3 regions of the Janibacter sp. CFPM2_SD2 genome follow, and region 3 is predicted to be linked to each of the others. Evidence: predicted binding sites of a transcription regulator. Region 3 holds the regulator's gene; each other region holds the start of a gene.
The links. Region 3 encodes LexA, which represses DNA repair genes until DNA is damaged. Its sites were predicted from a motif close to TCGAACANNTGTTCGA; they were not measured.
Positions count from the first base shown of each region.

Region 1: the regulator LexA is predicted to act here: its motif matches at 4,043-4,058, upstream of recA (recombinase RecA).
Region 2: the regulator LexA is predicted to act here: its motif matches at 1,644-1,659, upstream of AC2W7J_RS14580 (HNH endonuclease signature motif containing protein).

Region 1 is NZ_JBNFOF010000030.1:293-8,429, reverse strand. Features, by position in the region: gene AC2W7J_RS04850 (circularly permuted type 2 ATP-grasp protein) at 1-1,014, opposite strand, end outside; partial or broken gene AC2W7J_RS04845 (LamB/YcsF family protein) at 922-1,535, shown strand; gene AC2W7J_RS04840 (carboxyltransferase domain-containing protein) at 1,495-2,034, shown strand; gene AC2W7J_RS04835 (biotin-dependent carboxyltransferase family protein) at 1,917-2,207, shown strand; gene AC2W7J_RS04830 (regulatory protein RecX) at 2,164-2,784, opposite strand; gene recA (recombinase RecA) at 2,799-3,869, opposite strand; gene AC2W7J_RS04820 (ABC transporter permease) at 4,101-4,889, opposite strand; gene AC2W7J_RS04815 (ABC transporter permease) at 4,960-5,718, opposite strand; gene AC2W7J_RS04810 (ABC transporter ATP-binding protein) at 5,718-6,692, opposite strand; gene AC2W7J_RS04805 (DUF3046 domain-containing protein) at 6,689-7,081, opposite strand; partial or broken gene AC2W7J_RS04800 (agmatine deiminase family protein) at 7,029-8,050, shown strand; partial or broken gene AC2W7J_RS04795 (lysoplasmalogenase) at 8,047-8,137, shown strand, end outside.
Region 2 is NZ_JBNFOF010000184.1:290-5,853, reverse strand. Features, by position in the region: partial or broken gene AC2W7J_RS14585 (heavy metal translocating P-type ATPase) at 1-1,530, opposite strand, end outside; gene AC2W7J_RS14580 (HNH endonuclease signature motif containing protein) at 1,663-3,156, shown strand; gene AC2W7J_RS14575 (calcineurin-like phosphoesterase C-terminal domain-containing protein) at 3,478-5,277, opposite strand; gene AC2W7J_RS14570 (hypothetical protein) at 5,443-5,564, shown strand, end outside; partial or broken gene AC2W7J_RS14565 (LysR substrate-binding domain-containing protein) at 5,538-5,564, shown strand, end outside.
Region 3 is NZ_JBNFOF010000025.1:987-9,123, forward strand. Features, by position in the region: partial or broken gene AC2W7J_RS04180 (LysR family transcriptional regulator) at 1-501, opposite strand, end outside; gene AC2W7J_RS04185 (NAD-dependent protein deacetylase) at 543-1,403, shown strand; gene lexA (transcriptional repressor LexA) at 1,378-2,127, opposite strand; gene AC2W7J_RS04195 (LysM peptidoglycan-binding domain-containing protein) at 2,332-2,718, shown strand; gene nrdR (transcriptional regulator NrdR) at 3,003-3,461, shown strand; gene AC2W7J_RS04205 (vitamin B12-dependent ribonucleotide reductase) at 3,577-6,492, shown strand; gene AC2W7J_RS04210 (HNH endonuclease) at 6,576-7,481, shown strand; gene AC2W7J_RS04215 (protein NO VEIN domain-containing protein) at 7,730-8,137, shown strand, end outside.

The sequences.
Region 1 (8,137 bases), on a different contig from region 3:
GAGGTAGTAGCGGATGAGGTCAGGCACGTACGAGTAGACGAGCTTGTCGTCGGCGACGCCGTTGCCGATGGCGTTGGCCAAGGTGACCCGACCCGCCCGGACGGCGGAGATGAGACCGGTCACCCCGAGCATCGAGTCGCGACGGAAGTGCACCGGGTCGAGGAAGTCGTCGTCCACCCGCCGGTAGATGACGTCGACCCGCTCCTCGCCGCGCGTCGTGCGCATCCGGACCTCGCCGCCGCGGACGACAAGGTCACGACCCTCGACGAGCTCGACACCCATCATCCGCGCGAGGAGCGTGTGCTCGAAGTACGCGCTGTTGTAGACGCCGGGGGTGAGCACCACGACGGTCGGGTCGGTGCGGCCCTCGGGAGCAGCCGCACGGAGCGCGTCGAGCAGGATGCGCGGGTAGTGGTGGACCGGGCGGATCCGCATCGTCGCGAAGGCCTCGGGGAAGACGTTGGCCATGGCCCGCCGGTTTGCGATGACGTAGGAGACGCCGGAAGGCACCCGGACGTTGTCCTCGAGGACGCGGAAGTCGCCCTGCTCGTCGCGGATGAGGTCGATGCCCGAGACATGGGCCCGGACGCCGTTGGCGGGGCGCAGACCGGCCACGGCGCGGTGGAAGTGGCTCGAGGTCGCGATGAGCCGCCACGGGATGATGCCGTCCTCGACGGCCCGTGGCATAGCCCCTTCGCGTGAGTAGATGTCGTCGAGGAAGGACTCGAGGGCGAGCACCCGCTGGGCGACTCCGCGCTCGACGGTCTGCCAGCTCTCCGCGTCGATGACGCGCGGCACGGCGTCGAGCGGGAAGGGGCGCTCCTCCCCGGCGTGGTCGAAGGTCACGCCCTGGTCGAGGAACATCCGGGCGAGCGCGTCGGCGCGCTCCTTGAGGCTGTCCGGGTCCATCGCGCGCAGCGTGTGGTGGATCGGCTTGTACGGAGCGCGGGGCTCTCCGGATCCGTGGTCGAACATCTCGTCCCACGCGTCCCCGGTCGGGTAGTCGTCGAACATGCTCGGCCCCTCGGCGGTCGCGGGGGTCCCCCGGCCCTGAGACTGTCGTTGTACCTGGGTCACCCCCACACCATAGGGCCCCGACGTTGCCGCGATGTTTCCCGCCGGAGGCCTCTTTCGGCAGGGCTCTGCGACGATGTCGCTGTGGTGACCATCGACCTCAACGCGGACCTCGGCGAAGGCTTCGGCCGGTGGGCCCTGACAGACGACGAGGGCCTGCTCGACGTCGTGACGAGCGCCAACGTCGCGTGCGGCTTCCACGCTGGGGATGCCGAACGATGCAGCGCGTCGTCGCCCTGTGCGCCGAGCGCGGCGTCGTCGTCGGAGCGCAGGTCTCCTACCGCGATCTCGCGGGCTTCGGCCGTCGCTTCATCGACGTCGACCCCGCCGAGCTGACGGCGGAGGTCGTCTATCAGGTGGGCGCCCTACGCGCCTTCGCCGAGGCTGTCGGGGCCCGCGTCGCCTACGTCAAGCCGCACGGTGCGCTCTACAACGCGGTCGTACACCACGAGGGGCAGACTGCCGCTCTCGTCGAGGCCGTGCGGCCGCTCGGCGACGACCTCGTCGCGCTCGGGCTGCGGGATCGGCTTGGCTGCGTCGTGCCGACGGCGCCCGCGCCGTGCGGGGCGCACCGTCCTCGTCACCCTCGACCCACGCGTGACGACGACGGCGGTAGCCGCTCCCCTGCGCTCAGCCGCCGGCACGCTTGGCCGGCCCACCGGGAGCCCGACGAGCCGGGCCCACGAGATCTCCGTCGTCTACGACGGCGCCGACCTCGCCGTCGTCGTCGAAGCCTGCAATACGTCTGTCGAGGCGGTCGTCGAGCGAGATGTCCGGACGAGGTGGGAGGTCACCTTCCCCGGGCTTCACCTATCTCGCCGGCGCACGCTCACGAGCGCGGAGTGGTCGGTGACGGCAGACGTCGACCGGGTCGGGCGCGGCTGCAGGGACCCACCCTCGCGCGAGCCGTCACCGACGAGCTGCCGAGCGAGGAGGTGGTCCGCGGATCGGTCCAGGTGAGCAGCGACGGGCAGCCGACGCTCTTCCTCAGCGACCACCTGGTGACCGGGGCCTACCCCGTCATCGCCGTGCTCACCGCGGAGTCGTGCGACCGTGCGGCCCAGCTCGTGCCGGGTGCTCGCGTGCGGCTCAGTCGCGCTGGTGCTCCGGCTCGGCGTCGAGCGCCTCGGTGATGACCACTCTGGCGACGTCGTGGCCGTAGCCCTTGCGGGCGAGCATGCCGGCCAGCCGGCGGGTCTGGACGGCGCGGTCCAGGCCGTGCATCGAGCGCAGCTTCTTGGCGACGAGCTCGTGCGCGCGAGCCCGCTCGTCCTCCGGGTCAACCTCGTCGAGGAGTGACTGCGCGAGCTCGTCGTCGACGCCCTTGGCCCGCAGCTCGTGCGAGATCGCCCGTCGAGCCAGCCCGCGGCCGGCCTGCTTGGACCGGATGAAGGCCTGCGCGTAGGCCTCGTCGTCGACGAGCCCGACCTCCTCGAAGCGGTCGAGCACCTCGCGGGCGACCTCGGGCGGGCAGCCCTTGCGGGTCAGCGCCTCCTGCAGCTGCTTGCGGCTCTTGGGCGCACCGGTCAGCTGACGCAGGACGACTGCTCGGGCGACTGCGTGCGGGTCGGCGTCGGAATCGCCCTGCGGGCCCTGTGGGTCGGGGCGGGGCGGCTCACCTGCACGCTCCTCGATGGCGGAGACCGCCGCGCGCAGGCCCTCGAGTCGCTCGTGGGTGCGCGCGGCGGTCGGCCGGTCGTGCTCGCTCATGGGATGGGACCTGATCAGAAGTCGACCGGGACCTCGGCCGGCGTCTCCTCCTCGGCCTCGGGCTGGACCCCGATGCCGAGCTTGGTCTTGATCTTGGTCTCGATCTCCTCGCCGAGCTGCGGGTTGTCCTTGAGGAACTTGCGGGCATTTTCCTTGCCCTGGCCCAGTTGATCGCCCTCGTAGGTGTACCAGGCACCGGCCTTGCGGATGAAGCCGTGCTCGACACCCATGTCGATGAGCCCACCCTCGCGGGAGATGCCCTGCCCGTAGAGGATGTCGAACTCGGCCTGCTTGAAGGGCGGGGAGACCTTGTTCTTGACGACCTTGACGCGGGTGCGGTTGCCGACCGGGTCGGTGCCGTCCTTGAGCGTCTCGATGCGTCGCACGTCGAGCCGGACCGAGGCGTAGAACTTCAGCGCCTTGCCACCGGTGGTCGTCTCGGGCGAGCCGAACATGACGCCGATCTTCTCCCGGAGCTGGTTGATGAAGATCGCCGTCGTACCGGAGCTGTTGAGCGCACCGGTGATCTTGCGCAGCGCCTGGCTCATCAGCCGGGCCTGCAGACCCACGTGGCTGTCACCCATCTCGCCCTCGATCTCGGCGCGCGGCACGAGCGCCGCGACGGAGTCGATGACGATGATGTCGAGCGCACCCGAGCGGATGAGCATGTCGGCGATCTCGAGCGCCTGCTCACCGGTGTCGGGCTGGCTGACGAGGAGGGCGTCGGTGTCGACACCGAGCTTCTTGGCGTACTCGGGGTCGAGCGCGTGCTCGGCGTCGATGAAGGCGGCGATGCCGCCGGCGCGCTGGGCGTTGGCCACGGCGTGCAGGGCCACGGTCGTCTTACCGGAGGACTCCGGGCCGTAGACCTCGACGACCCGGCCGCGGGGCAGGCCGCCGATGCCGAGGGCCACGTCGAGCGCGATCGCACCGGTCGGGATGACCGCGATGGGCGGGCGCACGTCGTCGCCCAGGCGCATCACCGCACCCTTGCCGTGCTGCTTCTCGATCTGGCCCATGACGTTGTCGAGGGACTTGAGCTTTTGCTCGTGGAGCTTGCTGTCGATGGCGGTGACCTCAGCCATGCCACACCTTCCTTGTCGTCGTGTCGGGCGCGTCCACCGGCGACCAGGTCCACACGGTCGGACGTGTCGTGCGCTCTGGTCAGACGCTAGGGGCCGCCACCGACAACGGTCCGCAGCTGCCGTGGGGCTGTGGACGCCGGTGCTGTCGGTCGGGCACCTGTGGACAACCGTAGCCGAACACGTGTTCGAGGTCGGGAGCGACGCGCCGACACGCCGCACTCCCCCTTCGGACTACGAACGCAGGAGGGTCTCGATCCGTCGCGAGGTCGCCCAGACACCGACCGCGCCGAGCGCGACGAGGTAGCCGACGTGCCACAGCAGGCCCCACCCGACCTCGCCGAGCATGAGCCCACGCTCCAGCGCCACCCCGTGGTAGAGCGGCGTCGCCTGGACGATCGGTTGCGCCCACCCGGGGTAGGTCCCGAGGGGGAAGAAGGTCGCCGACAGCAGGAAGAGTGGCTGGATGACGAGCATGACCCAGTCGAAGTCCACCCACGAGCGCATGAAGGTCGTCGCGAACATGCCGACGGCCGAGAAGGCCAGCCCGATGAAGACCGCCGCGGGCACCGCGAGGAGCGACCACCACGACTCGACGACGCCGACCGCGAGCGCCACGAGGTAGAAGACGAGCGCGTAGACCCCGCCCCGGATGAGCGACCAGACGACCTCGCCGACGGCGATGTCGCGCGGGCCCAGCGGGGTCGCGAGCATCGCGTCGTAGATGCGGGCGTAGCGCAGCTTGAAGAAGACGTTGAAGGTCGAGTCCATGATCGCGCCGTTCATCGCCGACGCGGCGAGCATGGCCGGCGCGACGAAGGCCGCGTAGGCGACCTCCTGCCCGCCGTCGGTCACGACGACGGGCACGAGCGACCCGACCCCGATGCCGAGGGAGAGCAGGTAGAAGACCGGCTCGGCGAAGCCGGTGACGAAGGCGGCCCACTGGCGCCGGAAGCCGACGACATTGCGCTCGACGACCGAGCGCCACATCGCCAGGCCGGGCGTGAGGACGCCGGTGCTCACGAGACCAGCCTGCGCGTCATGCCGGCGCGGGCGTAGACCCAGCCGGCGCCGACAAAGAGCACCAGCACGGTCAGGTGCACGAGGTCGAAGGGGGCGAAGCTCCCGTGGCCGCGGCCCGGCACAGCTCCACGCCGTGCCACAGCGGGGTCACCCAGGCGAGCACCTCGAGGACGAGCGGCAGGCGCTCGACGGGGAAGAAGGCCCCCGAGAAGAGCATGAGGGGCGTGATGACGAGGCGGTAGACGACGTTGAATGCGGAGTCCCCCTTCGCCCGGGCGGTGAAGCCGAAGAGCGGCACCGCGAAGGCCAGCGTCACGAGGACCCCGATCGGCACGGCGAGCAGCACCCACCACGACGTGAAGCTGCCGAAGAGCGCGGCGACGAGCACGAAGGCGGCCGCGGCGAACCCGCCCTGCGCGGCGATGACGCCGAGGTGACCGAGGAGGAGGTCGCTCACGGTGAGCGGGGTGGCGAGCATCGAGTGGTACATGCGGTTCCACGTGAAGAGCCCGTAGACCGGGTAGGTCGACTCGCTCACCGCGGTCATCATCGCCTGCACCGCGATCATCGCCGGCGCGACGAAGAGCAGGTAGGGCACGCCGTCGACGCCGCCGCTCGCGTCGTCGACGAGCGAGCCGAGCCCGATCCCCATGGCCAGCAGGAAGAGCAGCGGCATGACGAAGCGGCTGAAGACCGACCCCATCCACGTACGCCGGTAGACGAGACCGAAGTAGCCGGCCACCGCCGCCACCCGCTCCATGGGACGAAGGGGGGACCGCTCGCCGTGCACGTGGCGCCCGGTGACGGCCGTCGTCTCCACGGTCGCCATCAGTCGACGAGGGTGCGGCCGGTGAGGTGGAGGAAGACGTCCTCGAGGCTGGAGCGACGCACGATCGATGAGACCGGCTGCAGACCGCGGGCGTGGACCGCCTCGAGGGCACCGTCACCGTGGTCGGTGTAGACGAGCAGGCGGTCGGGCAGGGCCTCGACGCGCTCGCCGACGCCCTCGACGAGGTCGGCGGCGTGCAGGTGGTCGTCGACCGGCAGGCGCAGCTCGAGCACCTCTCGCGTGGAGTGGGTCTCGATGAGCGAGCGAGGTGAGCCCTCGGCGACGATCCGGCCACGGTCCATGACGACGAGTCGGTCGCACAGCTGCTCGGCCTCGTCCATGTAGTGCGTCGTGATGATGAGCGTGACGCCCTGGCGCTTGAGGCGGAAGAGCCGGTCCCAGAGCACGTGCCGGGCCTGCGGGTCCAGGCCGGTCGTCGGCTCGTCGAGCAGGAGGATCTCGGGGTTGTTGATGAGCGAGCGGGCGATCGTCAGGCGACGCTTCATGCCGCCGGAGAGCGGCTCGACCTTGTCCTTGCGCCGCTCGGTGAGCTGGGCGAAGTCGAGCAGCTCGTCGGTGCGCTCGCGGATCACCTTGCGCGGCAGGCCGAAGTAGCGGCCGTAGACGTGCAGGTTCTCCTCGACGGTGATCTCCTCGTCGAGGTTGTCCTGCTGCGGGCAGTTGCCCAGGCGAGCGCGCACCGCGGCGCCGTCGGTCACCGGGTCGAGGCCGAAGATCCGCAGGTCTCCCCCGGTCGGCGGCGAGGTCGCGGCGACCATCTTCATCGTCGAGGACTTGCCGGCGCCGTTGGGCCCGAGGAAGCCGAAGGACTCACCACGGGTGACCTCGACGTCGATGCCGTCGACCGCGGTGAAGTCGCCGAAGGTCTTGGTCAGGCCGGAGGCGCTCAGCAGGACGTCGGAACCACCCCGCTGGTCGAGGTGCGAGGCACGAGCCTCGAGACCACCGCTCACTCCGGCACCTCGTTGGCGATCTCGGGCGGGACGGGCATCGGCTCGCGGTCGACCCCGAGCCGGCGGTGCGTCGGGATGTCGAGGTCCTCGCACAGGGCCTCCCACACGAGGCGAGGGGACTCCCCTTCGTCCAGGGCGGCGGCGACCGTGCGGTCACCGAGCGCCTGGACCACGTGGCCTCGCGCCAGCGTGTGGGCATAGGCCTGCCCGAACTCGTCCTCCATGAGGGTCCAGAAGTGACTCAGCCGCACTCGGCGAGTGTAGGTGCCTGCCGGCAGGCATACTGCAGCCACGACGACGAGGAGGCGCTCGATGCGCGAGCAGACCCGGTGGCGCATGCCCGCCGAGTGGACCGGCCACGAGCGCACGTGGATGGCCTGGCCCAGCAACGGCTACACGCTGGGCGACACCCCCGAGGAGGTCGCCAGCGCGCGGCAGACGTGGGCGGCGGTGGCCCGGGCGGTCGCGCGCTTCGAGCCGGTGACCATGGTCGTCGCCCCGAGCGACATCCACCGGTGCCGCGAGCACCTGCGCAACGACACCGCCCACCCCATCGACATCGTCATCGCCGACCTCGACGACGCGTGGATGCGCGACATCGGGCCGAGCTTCGTCCTCTCCCCCGACGGCGAGCTCGGCGCGGTCGACTGGATCTTCAACGGCTGGGGAGCCAGGCCTGGGCCACGTGGGACCTCGACGCGCGGATCGCGGCACAGGTCGCCGACGCGGCCGGAGCCCACCACCTGCCGTCGTCGATCGTCAACGAGGGCGGCGGGATCCACGTCGACGGCGAGGGCACCGTGCTGCTCACCGAGACCGTCCAGCTCGACCCCGGTCGCAACCCCTCGGCGACGAAGGGGGACATCGAGGCCGAGATCGGTCGGCAGCTCGGGGTCGACACCTTCGTCTGGCTGCCCCGTGGGCTGACCCGGGACTACGACGAGTTCGGCACCCGCGGGCACGTCGACATCGTCGCGACCTTCACCTCGCCCGGCCACGTGCTGCTGCACTGGCAGGAGGACGAGTCGCACCCCGACCACGCGGTGAGCCGCGAGATCGAGCAGGTCCTGCTCGCCGCGACCGACTCCGCCGGGCGGCGCCTCGAGGTGACGCGCATCCCGGCGCCGCAGACCCTCACCGACGACGAGGGGCCGGTCGACTGGTCCTACGTCAACCACCTCGTCTGCAACGGCGGCGTCGTGGCCTGCGTCTTCGACGACCCGCACGACGAGCGCGCCCTCGAGGTGCTGCGCTCGGTCTACCCGGGGCGCGAGGTCGTCGGCGTCGACGCACGGCCGCTCTTCGACCGGGGTGGCGGCATCCACTGCATCACCCAGCAGCAACCGGAGTCCGCATGAGCTTCTCGTCCTTCGTCCGCGAGCGCGCGGACCTGCTCGCCTATGCCCCCCTTGCGCTGGCGACGACCGCCGCCGACGTGCTCGGTC
Region 2 (5,564 bases), on a different contig from region 3:
GACGGCGTGCAGCGCGTCGACGGCTTCGCGGGACTCGGGGCGGATCTCGTCGGCGAGGCGCAGCGCCCCGATCACGTCGCCGTCGGCGAGGACGTGGAGGATGATCGAGCCCTCCTCCCGCCAGGCGTCGGCGACGGGCAACTCACCGAGAGAGTGCTGCTCGAGCAGGTAGGGGCCGCCGACCTCGACGGTCTCGCCGCCGACCTCGGCCCTGACCCCGACCGCCGGCGACGAGGTGAAGCCGCTCGCGGACGGTACCGTCAGCCCGCGGCGCTCGGCCGCGCCGACGATGGCCCGGGCGAGCGGGTGCTCGCTGTCGGCCTCGGCGGCCGCTGCCAGCGCGAGGACCTCCCCTTCGTCACGCCCATGGGCCTCGATGCCGGTGACCGTGGGCTCGCCGCGCGTCAGCGTGCCGGTCTTGTCGAAGAGCACCGTGTCGACCGTGCGCATCGACTCCAGCGCGAGGCGGTCCTTGACGAGCACGCCACCGCGGGCAGCGCGCTCGGTCGCGATCGAGACAACGAGCGGGATCGCCAGGCCGAGTGCGTGGGGGCAGGCGATGACGAGGACGGTGATCGTGCGCACGACCGCGTCGTCGGGCAGGCCGATGAGTGTCCAGACGAGTGCGGTGATGATCGCCGCGCCGAGGGCGAACCAGAAGAGCCAACCCGCCGCCGTGTCCGCGAGGCGCTGGGCCCGTGACGACGAGGACTGGGCGTCGGCGACGAGCTTCTGGATGCCCGCGAGCGTGGTCTCGTCGCCGGTCGCCGTCACCTCGACCCGCAGACCGGAGTCGGTGGCGACGGTGCCCGCGACGACGGTGTCGCCGACCTCGCGACGCACCGTGCGCGACTCGCCGGTGACCATCGACTCGTCGATGCTCGCCGACCCCTCGACGACCCGCCCGTCAGCGGGCACGGATGCGCCGGGCCGGACCACGACGACGTCACGCACCGCCAGGGACGAAGGGGGGACCGTCACGATCTCGTCGCCCTCCACGCGCTCGGCCTCGTCGGGCAGCAGCGCGGCGAGCGAGTCGAGGGCGGAGGTCGTCTGGGCCAGGGAGCGCATCTCGATCCAGTGGCCGAGCAGCATGATGACGACGAGCAGGGCGAGCTCCCACCAGAAGCTCAGCTCGTGGTGCAGCAGCCCGAGACTCGCGCCCCACGACGAGACGAAGGCGACGGTGATCGCCAGCGCGATGAGCAGCATCATCCCGGGCTTGCGGGAGCGGATCTCGTCGACGGCGCCGGTGAGGAAGGGGCGCCCGCCCCAGGCGTACATCACGGTGCCGATGGCCGGAGAGATCCAGGTCGTCCAGCCGTCGTGCGGCAGGTCGTAGCCGATGAGGTCGGCGAACATCGCGTCGAAGCAGACGACCGGCACGGCCAGCACGAGCATGATCCAGAAGAGCCGGCGGAACTGCGCGACGTGGTCGCCGTGGCCCGCGTGCCCCATGTGCCCAGAATGCTCGTGGGACTCGTGGCCGGGCTCCGCCTGCTCGTGGTGCTTCGTGTGGTCGGTGCTCATACTCAGTGAACCTATACCCTAGGCGGGTATGTTCCCGCCCGACGGTCGCCCACAGTCGGTCCATGAGAATCCGTTGAATCCACAGGGGTTCAGGGGGTTCCCATCAGCCTCTATCGAACGTATGATCGAAGCATGTCAGAGGCGACGCAGTGGGGGGATCTGGGGCTCGTGTCGGGCCTGCGGGACTCGGTGCGGGCCCTGACGATCGCCGCCCTCGAGGTGCCGGATCTGTGGCGGGCGCCGGACGGGGAGCTGGCTGACGGGTTGGCTGCGATCGGTCGGGCGCGGGCGGTGCTCGAGGCGGCTGAGGTGGCGTTGGTGCGTGAGGGCATCTCGCGGGGTGTGCCGCAGCGGGAGTCGTGGTCGGACGCCGACTGGGTCGGGGTGAGTGAGGGTCGGTCGGCGCCGCGGCCGGCGGTGCGTCATGTGGCGTCGGTGGTGCGGGTGGCCAGGGCGGGTCTGCGGGCCCAGTCCGCGCTCGTCGACCATGCCGCGACGGACGAAGGCGGCGACCCCCAGTCGCAGGTCGAGGACCCGCAAGCGGTTGGGGATGAGCAGCCTTGGGCCGACCGGTCATCGCCGGCTGGGCTCGCGGAGGTGGTCGACTGCCTCGGGGCCGGGGAGCTCCCGCTGGGCAAGGCCGATCAGCTCGTCCGGTTCCACGAGGGGGTGTGTCGGGTGGCCGACCCGGACCTGCTGGCGGCCGACCTGGGGATCTTGCTGGGGCAGGCCAAGGACGACGTGATCAGAACGGGTCCGCAGGGTCGAGTCAGCCAGAGGGTGGACGGGCTGACCGAGCGCGAGCTGGCGGCGGCGATCACCCAGACGACACGAATGCTGCGTCCGGCCAAGGACCTCGCGGCGGATGACGAGCGGGCGCGGTCGGCGCGGTCGTTGACGAGTCACACCGATGCCAGCGGGCTGACGCGCTACAAGCTGGTGCTCGACGCGGAGGGCGCGGCGATCATCGACTCGGCGGTGGCGGGCTTGTCGAAGCCGGTCAAGGGTCCGGACGGTGAGCGTGACCCGCGGTCACCGGCGCGGCGGCGGGCCGATGCCCTGGTGACGGTTGTGGGTCGGGGGGTGTCCAGCCCGGGCGAGGTGGGCACGAGCGACAAGGCGCAGGTGATGGTGACGATCTCGATGGCCTCGTTGCTGACGGTCACGGACGGGACCTGCGGTGTCTGTGGCTCTCCGGGGGTCGGCGGACGCGGTGTCGCAGGGCAGCTGGGTGCTGGTGGTGTGGCCGGTGGTGGTCACGCCGGCGGGGTCACGGCCTCGGGGGCGGTGCTGTCGCCGGCGAGCGTGCGCAAGCTGGCCTGCGAGGCGGGGGTCATCCCGGTGATGCTCGGTGGTGAGGGCGAGCCGCTGGAGCTGGGCCGGGCAACGCGGTTCTTCACACCGGGGCAGAAGCGGTTGTTGTGGTTGCGGGACGGTGGCTGCACCTTCCCGGGGTGCACGATGCCCGCGCACTGGACCGACGCGCACCACGTGCAGTACTGGTCGCTGGGTGGGCGCACGGACATCGGCAATGCGGCGCTGCTGTGCGAGCGGCACCACACCCGAGTGCACCAGCAGGAGCTGACCTGCACGATCCGCGACGACGGGGTGACCTGGCACCTGTAGCCACCCCGCCCCGCGCCCGACCCCGGTCCGGGTCGGGCGCCTCCGCACGCCCCGGACCCGAGTTGGGGGGGCAATGACGTCGCATTTCCTTCAGGTCGTGCGAAGTCGGGGCCGGAGCCTGCATTGCCCAATGGCAATGCAGAACTGGGGCGGGTGGAGGCTGCATTGCCCAACGGCAATGCAGAGTCATGACCCGGAGCGACCGGCTGCCCCCTTCGCCGTGCCCGACGGTGCGGTGCGGTCCTACGCCGCTGTGGACGCGCAACGGGCGTCCGGGCCGAGTGGCCCGGGCGCCCGTTGCAGGGCGTCCTGCGGAAGGACTCAGTCGGTGACGGTGAACTCGATCGTCTCGGAGCTCACCCGACCGGTGCGGTCGGTGCTCGTCACCTTCGCGGTGTGCTCACCGGCGGCCAGGTCGGCGGGCAGCTCGAGGCGCCACAGGTGCATGCCGCTCTCGGCGACGCTGCCGCCGTGGACCAGCTGCTCCTGCGCGGCGACCGGGTCGGACCACAGGGCGCCGACCTTCTTGGCCTCGCCCTGCATCGCCTGGGTGCGCTCGGCCCCCTTCGCCTCGCCGCCGTCGAGCTCGACGTCGACCTCGGTGCCGGTCGACCCGGCGAAGACATTGGCCGTCAGGTAGGTGCCGTCGGCGAGGTCCGCCGCCGAGACCTCGGTGGGCCGCTCGAAGGCCGCGGCCTTGCCGACCTTCGACCGGTTGGCGTCGAACCAGTCGCGGTAGCGCGGCGAGTTGACCCCGAGCGCGAGCTGGACGGCGTCGTCCTCACCGGTGACGGTGAAGCGGTCGGTCGTCGACTGCGGCCGCGACTCCAGCGTGAGCACGCCGGGGCGGGCGCCGTCGCGCTGCAGGGCCGTCGGGTAACCGTCCTCGGTCACCCGACCGGAGTACCAGTCACCCGAGATCGCACCGGCGGTGATGTGGTCGAAGGGCAGCTCGTCGACGCCCCATGTCTTCGTCCAACCCTCGGTCGAGTCGCCCTCGCGCATGAACTCGGTCGTGTGGCTGTGGCCGCCGAAGGCGACCGCGTCGCGGTCCCCGACGATCTCGTGGATCTCCTTGATCTCCTTGACCTGGTGGCGCGTCTGCGACTGGTCGTTGTAGTTGAGCAGCGGGATGTGCGCGGCGAGCACGACGGTCTTGTCCTTGGGCGTCGCGGCGATGTCCTGCCGCAGCCACTCGACCTGCTCCTCGCCCAGACCGCCGGTGTAGTCCTCGCCGTCGCGGTACTGCACGGAGTCGAGCGCCACGACGTGCAGGTTGCCCACGTCGTAGGAGTAGTAGTCGGCGCCGAACTGCGAGCGATAGGTGTCGAAGCGGTTGGCGCTGTCGGCGGCGTCGTAGTCGAGGTCGTGGTTGCCGGGCAGCAGGCGGGCGGGGCCGTTGATCATCGAGGTGAGCTCGCGCGTGCGCGGGTAGAGCGAGAGGTCGTCGCCGACGATGTCGCCGAGGAAGAGCGCTCCGCACGAGCCGTAGTCGTTGCGCGCGGCGAGGTCGGCGAAGGCGCCGTCACGGGCGTAGCCGACCTCCTCCTCGTCGTAGGTCTGGACGTCGCCGGCCATGATGCAGCTCTGCTCCGGCTTCTTCGTCGCGGCGGAGCGCGCGAGAGGGAAGTTCACGGCCTCGGGCGCCGCGCCGGTGGGCTCGATGCCGCCGTACTTCAGCTCCGGCGAGCCCTCGGGCAGGTGGACGTAGCTGAACTGCGCGATGTTGTCCTCGTCCACCGGCACCGCGTAGCCGGCCGGCTGGGTGACGAAGACATTGGTGTTGTCGTCGACGGCCACCTCGTAGCGGCCCTTGGCGTCGGTCCGCACGACGTCGCGGCCGTTGGAGACGGCGACGCCCTTGATGCCGCGCTCGCCGCGGTCCTGGGTGGAGTTCTTGTTGCGGTCGTCGAAGACGACGCCGTCGACGGTCCGCTTGCTCTCGTCGTGGCCGGGGATGACCTCGACCTGTCCCGTCCAGGTGGCGTCACCTCCCTTCGACCCGGACGAAGGGGGGACCGCTGCATTGGTCGTGGGGGCCGCGATGGCGGCGGTCAGGGTCAGCGCCAGCGCGCCGGTGGCGACGGAAGGGAGGATGCTGGGTGCCTTGAGGGAGATCACGGGCTTCCTTCGGTGTGGGGTGCAGCCGCGTGTCGCGGCCGGACCCGAGGCTGGCAACCGGCGGTGAACCGCCCGTGAGCCGCAGGACGAGCGGCGGCGGCCTGCGGCGTCACGGCCGGTGAACTCCCCGCAAGGAAATGGTCAGGACACGTGAAGGAGCGCGACATGGGCACGGACCTCTTCGCCGGGGTCGCGGTGAGCGACCTGCCGCGGGCGACCGACTGGTACGAGCGACTCCCCAGTGGGCCCGTCGGCGGCGCCTGCGACTGGCCGAGATCGCCGAGCGC
Region 3 (8,137 bases):
GGTGCACGACGAAGCCCTCGAGGTCCTCGCCCCGGGCCAGTTCGCTGCCGTCGTAGGAGAAGGCGACGGCGAGGTCGACCTCGCGGCCCGCAGGGCCGCGAGCGACTCCGGCGGCTCGGCCTCGGTGAACTGCACGGACAGGTCGGGGTGCTCGGCGCGGACCGCCGCCAGGGCGCGGGGGACGAGCGTCACCGACGACGACGGGAAGGCCATGAGCCGCACCCGACCCGAGCGCAGCCCGGCGATCGCGGCGACCTCCTCCTCGGCGGCGTCGAGAGCGGCGAGCACGGGGGTGGCGTGGCGGGCGAGGACGGCGCCGGCCTCGGTGAGCCGAACGGAGCGACCGACCTTTTCGACGAGGACGGTGCCGGTGCGCTGCTCGAGGCGCTTGACCATCTGGGAGACCGCGGGCTGCGAGTAGCCGAGCGCGAGGGCAGCGGCGGTGAAGCTGCCCTCATCGGCGATGGCCCGCATCACGCGCAGCCCAGCGGCGTCGATCATGGGGCCCATCGTAGGTCGTCGCGCCGACCTAGGATCGAGGCATGCCAGACGACGTCGATCGGGTCGAGCAGATCGCGAGGGTGCTGCGCCATGGGCCGGCCCTCGTGCTCACCGGGGCCGGCATGTCGACCGAGAGCGGGATCCCCGACTACCGGGGCCCGGACGGGACGCGGCGGGTGACCCCGATGCACCTGTCGGAGTTCGTCGGGAGCAGCTCGGCGCGACAGCGCTACTGGGCGCGCAGCTTCGTCGGGTGGCGGCGGTTCCACGCGGCGCGGCCCAATGCCGCGCACCACCTCGTGACCCGGCTGCAGGAGCTCGGGGCCGTGGGTCCGGTCATCACGCAGAACGTCGACGGCCTGCACCAGGCCGCCGGGACCCACGATGTCGTCGAGCTGCACGGCAACCTCGTCGAGGTCGTCTGCCTCGCGTGCGGGGCGCGCATCGACCGGCCCACGCTCGATGCGCGGATGGCGGCGCAGAACCCGGGCTTCGACGTCGACAGCGACGAGATCCGGCCGGACGGTGACGTGCGGCTCGAGACCGTGGACGCCGAGCGCTTCGTCGCTCCGGAGTGCGAGCGGTGCGGCACGGACATGCTCAAGCCGGACGTCGTCTTCTTCGGCGGAGCGGTCGCCAAGCCGCTCGTGCAGCACTGCTTCGACCTCGTCGACGCGGCGCCGAGCCTGCTCGTGCTCGGCAGCTCGCTGCAGGTGATGTCGGGGCTGCGCTTCGTGCGGCACGCCGCGAAGCGCGGGATCCCGGTCTCGCTCATCACCCGCGGTCCCACCCGCGGCGACGACCTCGTCGACCACCGCGTCGACGGGGAGCTGGGGGACTCCCTTCGCTCCCTCGTCGACCTCGTGGAGGTGGGCGTCAGAGACGCCGCAGCACCGCGGTGACCTTGCCGAGGATCGTCGCGTGGTCGCCGTCGATGGGGTCGAAGGCGGGGTTGTGGGGGAGCAGCCACACGTGGCCGTCCGTGCGCTTGAAGGTCTTGACCGTCGCCTCGTTGTCGAGCATCGCCGCGACGATGTCGCCGTTGTCCGCGCTCGGCTGCTGCCGCACGACGACCCAGTCGCCGTCGCAGATCGCGGCGTCGATCATCGAGTCACCGACGACCTTGAGCAGGAAGAGCGAGCCCTCGCCGACGATCTGCTTCGGCAGCGGGAAGACGTCGTCGACGACCTCCTCGGCGGTGATCGGGACGCCGGCGGCGATCTGACCCAGGACGGGCACGTAGCTCGCCTCGGGGCGCTCGTCGCCGGAGCCGGTCGGGTCGACGGGCTCGTCGTCGGCGCTCGCGCCGCCGCGCATGCCGGCCATGTCAGCGACCACCCCGGGGTCGGTCGGGGTGGGCTGGTCGTCGGGGGAGATGACCTCGATCGCGCGGGGGCGGTTGGGGTCACGGCGCAGGTAGCCCTTGCGCTCCAGGGAGGAGAGCTGGTGGGCGACCGAGCTGGGGGAGGTGAGGCCCACCAGCTCGCCGATCTCGCGCAGGCTCGGCGGGTAGCCGCGGGTGGCCACGGCATTGCGGATCACCTCGAGCACCTTGCGCTGGCGCACGGTCAGCCCGTCGCCGGTGTCCCGCTGCGGGAGCTGGTGGATGTTGTCCTCGTCGCCCATCTCGACCCCTTCGTGCGTCCGCCGCGACACCGTTGTCGGTGGTCGCTGGTCAACTTCTCGCTGTGACCGACAGTAGGCCGATCGAACAGGCATTTCAAACATCTGTTCGAGCGTGTTGTTGATTTCCTTCGAACACCCGTGCTAGACATCGTACAGACGTTCTATCGAACACCGGTTCGACAGAGCCGCCACGAGGAGGACCGCATGACCGCTCTCACCGCCGCCCCCGCCCGCATCGACGTGCACCCGGCGCGCCCCGCGCGCTCGCGTCACCTCGTCTCCGTGCCCACCGGCGACGCCGTCCCGGAGCGTGCGACGACCTCCCTTCGCCTGACCCGTCGTGGGCGCCTGGCGACCACCGTGACCACCATGCTCGTCGCGAGCGTCGCCGGCGCCACGGTCGCCTTCGGCGGTCCGGCGACCACCCCGCAGCAGGTGACCGTCGAGCCGGGGCAGACCCTCGGGCAGATCGCCGAGGCCGAGCTCTCCCAGCTGCCCACCCGCGAGGCGGTCGCCCGCCTCCAGGTGACCAACGACCTGTCGACGAGCCACGTCCACGCGGGCCAGGTGCTCACCATCCCCGCGCCGTGAGGCGCCCCTGACACCCGGGCCCTTCGACCCGGCCCGGGCCAGCCATCGGCCGTCTCCGCAGCATGCGGGGGCGGCCGATGTGCCGTTCGTCGACGGTTCACGTGGGGGACTTGCGTCGAGGCTCACGGAGGGTTCTAATGGTCACTACATCTAGTGGTTACACGGTTGTCATTCGTCCACATCTAGTGCACAGGATGGGGCCAGTTCTCCACAGGTGATGGGGTTCCATCCCCAGACTCGTCCACCGCACCGTCCACAGGACGCACGAGCGAAGGGAGCACGGCGTGCACTGCCCGTTCTGCCGTCACACCGACTCCCGGGTCATCGACAGCCGCACGACGGAGGACGGCAGCGCCATCCGGCGCCGCCGTCAGTGCCCCGAGTGCAGCCGGCGCTTCACCACCCTGGAGAGCGCCAGCCTGACCGTCACCAAGCGCTCGGGTGCGGCCGAGCCCTTCAGCCGGGCCAAGGTGCTCGCCGGTGTCCGCAAGGCCTGCCAGGGCCGCCCGGTCACCGAGGACCAGCTCGCCATCCTCGCCCAGCGCGTGGAGGAGAGCATCCGCTCGCAGGGCAGCGCCGAGATCGACGCCCACGAGGTGGGCATGGCGATCCTGCCGCCGCTGCGCGAGCTCGACGAGGTCGCGTACCTGCGCTTCGCGTCGGTCTACCAGTCCTTCGACTCGCTCGAGGACTTCGAGACCGCCATCGAGCGCCTGCGCGCCGAGCACGCGACCGCCACCTAGAGACCCCCCGGGTGCCGCCAGCGAGTGGGCTGTCGGTACCCGGTGACACCGTTTGACACAGCACTCCACACCGACCAGCAGCAGACCGTCACCACACGGATCGAGGAGAAGCAGCATGACCGAGACCGCCGGCAAGTCCAGCGCCCGTCGCGGGTCCCGCACCAAGGGCCTGACGATCGAGCGCATCCACACGACCGAGGGCGTCCACCCCTACGACGAGGTCACCTGGGAGAAGCGTGACGTCGTCCAGCAGAACTGGAAGACCGGCGCGACGATCTTCGAGCAGCGTGGGGTCGAGTTCCCCGACTTCTGGTCGGTCAACGCCTCGACCATCGTCACGACGAAGTACTTCCGGGGTGCGGTCGGCTCGCCGGAGCGCGAGGCGGGCCTCAAGCAGCTCATCGACCGGGTCGTGCTCACCTACGTCAAGGCGGGCAAGGAGCACGGCTACTTCGCGACGGACACCGACGCGGAGATCTTCGAGCACGAGCTGACCTACGCGCTGCTGCACCAGATCTTCAGCTTCAACTCGCCCGTGTGGTTCAACGTCGGCACCGCGAGCCCGCAGCAGGTCAGCGCCTGCTTCATCCTCTCGGTCGACGACTCGATGGACTCGATCCTCAACTGGTACAAGGAGGAGGGCTTCATCTTCAAGGGCGGCTCCGGCGCCGGCCTCAACCTCTCCCGCATCCGCTCCTCCAAGGAGCTGCTCTCCTCCGGTGGCACCGCCTCCGGCCCGGTCTCCTTCATGCGTGGTGCCGACGCCTCCGCGGGCACCATCAAGTCCGGTGGCGCGACCCGCCGCGCGGCCAAGATGGTCGTCCTGGACGTCGACCACCCGGACATCGAGGAGTTCGTCGAGACGAAGGCGCGCGAGGAGGACAAGATCCGCGCCCTGCGCGACGCCGGCTTCGACATGGACCTCGGTGGCGCCGACATCACCTCGGTGCAGTACCAGAACGCGAACAACTCGGTGCGCGTCACCGACGAGTTCATGCGCGCCGTCGAGGAGGGCACCGACTTCGGCCTGACCTCCCGCATGGACGGCTCGGTCATCGAGTCCGTCGACGCCCGCGAGCTGATGAGCAAGATCGCCAAGGCCGCGTGGGAGTGCGCCGACCCGGGCATCCAGTACGACGGCACGATCAACGACTGGCACACCAACCCGGAGACCGGTCGGATCACCGCGTCCAACCCGTGCAGCGAGTACATGTCGCTCGACAACTCCTCGTGCAACCTCGCCTCGCTCAACCTGCTGAAGTTCCTCAAGGACGACGACACCTTCGACGCCGAGCGCTTCCAGAAGGTCGCCGAGCTGGTCATCACCGCGATGGACATCTCGATCTGCTTCGCGGACTTCCCGACCGAGTCGATCGGCGCGACGACGCGTGACTACCGCCAGCTGGGCATCGGCTACGCCAACCTCGGCGCGCTGCTCATGGCGACCGGCCACGGCTACGACTCCGACGGCGGTCGTGCGCTCGCCGCCGCGATCACCTCGCTGCTCACGGGTGCGTCCTACAAGCGCTCCGCGGAGATCGCCGGGATCGTCGGCCCGTACAACGGCTACGCCCGCAACGCCGACGCCCACAAGCGCGTCATGCGCAAGCACCAGGCGGCCAACGACCAGATCCGCACCATGCACACCATGGACAAGGACATCCACGCCTACGCCACGAAGGCCTGGGACGCGGTCGTCAAGACGGGTGAGAAGAACGGCTACCGCAACGCCCAGGCGTCGGTGCTCGCCCCGACCGGGACCATCGGCTTCATGATGGACTGCGACACCACCGGCATCGAGCCCGACTTCTCCCTCGTGAAGTTCAAGAAGCTCGTCGGCGGCGGCTCGATGCAGATCGTCAACCTGACGATCCCGCGCGCGCTCAAGAAGCTCGGCTACACCGAGGAGACCATCGAGGCGATCGTCGAGTACATCGCTGACAAGGGTCACGTCATCGACGCTCCCGGCCTCAAGCCCGAGCACTACGAGGTCTTCGACACCGCCATGGGTGCGCGGGCGATCGCCCCGATGGGTCACGTGCGCATGATGGCCGCGGTCCAGCCCTTCCTCTCCGGTGCCATCTCCAAGACGGTCAACCTGCCGGAGTCGGCCACGGTGGAGGAGATCGAGGACGTCTACATGCAGGGCTGGAAGCTCGGCCTGAAGGCGCTCGCGGTCTACCGCGACAACTGCAAGGTCGGGCAGCCGCTCTCCGACGGCGGGTCCACCGCCAAGGAGGCCAAGGCCGGTGCCTCGGCCGCTGCGGCCGAGCCGGAGAAGGTCGTCGAGTACCGCCCGCTGCGTCGTCGCCTGCCGAAGCGTCGCACCTCGCAGACCACGAGCTTCGCCGTGGGTGGCGCCGAGGGCTACCTCACCGCCGGCACCTACGACGACGGCGAGCTCGGCGAGATCTTCCTGAAGTTCGGCAAGCAGGGCTCGACCCTCGCCGGTCTGATGGACGCCTTCTCCATCGCGATCTCGATCGCGCTGCAGCACGGTGTGCCGCTGGAGACCTACGTCGAGAAGTTCACCAACCTGCGCTTCGAGCCGGCCGGCATGACGGACGACCCGGACGTGCGGATGGCGCAGTCGATCATGGACTACGTCTTCCGTCGCCTGGCGCTGGACTACCTGGACTTCGACACCCGGTCCTTCATGGGCATCCACACCGCCGAGGAGCGGGCCCGCCAGCTCGAGACCGGCTCGTACGCCCCCGAGTCCTCGGACGACGACGGTGACTACGACGAGTCCTTCAGCCAGTCGGCCGCCACCTCGGAGGTCAAGGAGACCAAGGAGGCTGCGACCGCCACCGTCGCCACCTCCGAGGAGGAGACCACCGACCAGACCGGCTCCGGTGCTGCCTCTGTCCGCGAGGTCGACGCCACGGTCCACTCCTCGGCCGAGCTGCTCGAGAAGTTCCAGGGCAAGACCGCCGACGCCCCGATGTGCATGACCTGCGGCACCAAGATGCGTCCCGCCGGCTCCTGCTACGTCTGCGAGGGCTGCGGCTCCACCAGCGGCTGCAGCTGATCTGAGCAGTAGCTGCCGAAGGGGGTCAACCGGCTAGTCCGGTTGGCCCCCTTCGGCATGCCCGAGCTGGCAAGCTCGGACCCATGGGCTGGGACCTGCACTTCGAGCGTGAGTTTCGGTCAGCCGCGATGGGGTGGCTCGACGGAGCGACCTCCGCAGAGCGCGACTGGCTTCGCTCTGAGGCACTGCGGGAGTTCCAGTTCGAGGGGGTCAGGGTCCCGTTGGTCGACGCTCAGCGTGGGATCCGGAAGCCGGCCGACGCGCAGGCGGCCCTGTCGATACGCACCGTCTACCGGGCAGAGGGGGCGCAGCGGCCCTACGAGGATGCGGTCGGGGTGGACGGTCGCCTCCGCTACAAGTGGCGGGGCACAGACGCCCTGCACCCGGAGAACAGGGCCCTCCGGGCCGCAATGAACGCCTCGTTGCCTCTGATCTGGTTCTTCGGGGTTGGACCGGGCGACTACAAGCCCATCTATCCCGTCTACATCGAGGCCGAAGAGCCGGCTCAGCACCAGTTCGTCGTAGCCATCGACGAGACCCAGCGGGAGTCCTTGTCCGAGGTGGACGAGCACGTACGGCGATACATCCGGGTTGAGCGCAACCAGAGGGTTCACCAGAGTGTCTTCAGGTCAACGGTGATGCGGGCTTACAAGACCCGGTGCGCGGTGTGCGCACTCAGGCATGGCGACCTGTTGGACGCTGCGCACATCGTCGAGGACGGTCACGAGCTCGGAGTTGCCTCTGTGCGAAACGGACTCGCGCTGTGCAAAATTCACCACGCCGCCTTCGACTCCGGCATTTTGGGCATCCGTCCAGACCATGTCGTCCAGATCCGGCGAGATCTGCTCGAGGAGATCGACGGGCCGATGCTTCAGCACGGACTGAAGGAGCGTCACAACGAGAAGCTCATGGTGCTTCCCGCGCGGCGGGCTGAGCACCCCGACCCGTCGCTGCTCGAGCTCGCGTACGAGTCCTTCCGTGCCTCCTAGCTGACCTGGTGGCGGAGAGTCTCTAGGGTGCGACTCACAGGGCGGGAGGGTGTGTGGCGGAGTCGGGCGACTGGACGGACGAGGAGAACGGAATCCTCGTCAGCGCTTACTTCGACATGCTCCGGTCAGAGCTTCAGGACGAGAGGTTCGTCAAGGCACAGGTGAACCGCCAGCTCCAAGACGTCATGGATCGCGGTCGAGGATCGATCGAGTACAAGTTCATGAATGTCAGCGCGGTCCTGCGAGAGATGAGCTTTCCCTTCGTCAACGGGTACAAGCCCTACCCCAACATCCAGGCCTCTCTACGAGACGCCGTCCGGGACGAGATCCTGCGTCGGCCTGAGCTCACTGACCTCGCCTTCGACAAGATCACCCGCGCGATGCCGGACGTGAGCGGATCGGCTGCCTGGGTCGAAGGGGAGGCCCCCACCCTCGGCCTTGATGTCGTCAGCGCTGGGCCAGGGCGACACGTGGGTCGGTGGGACTTCGTGGAGCTGGAGGCGATGAATCGTGCGTTGGGTGCTGCCGGTGAACGAGCGGTCCTGGAGCGGGAACGACAGCTGCTCACCCGGATGGGCGAGCACACCCTGGCGGCGCGGGTCGAGCACGTCAGCCAGACCGTCGGTGACGGCCTCGGGTTCGACATCCGGTCCTTC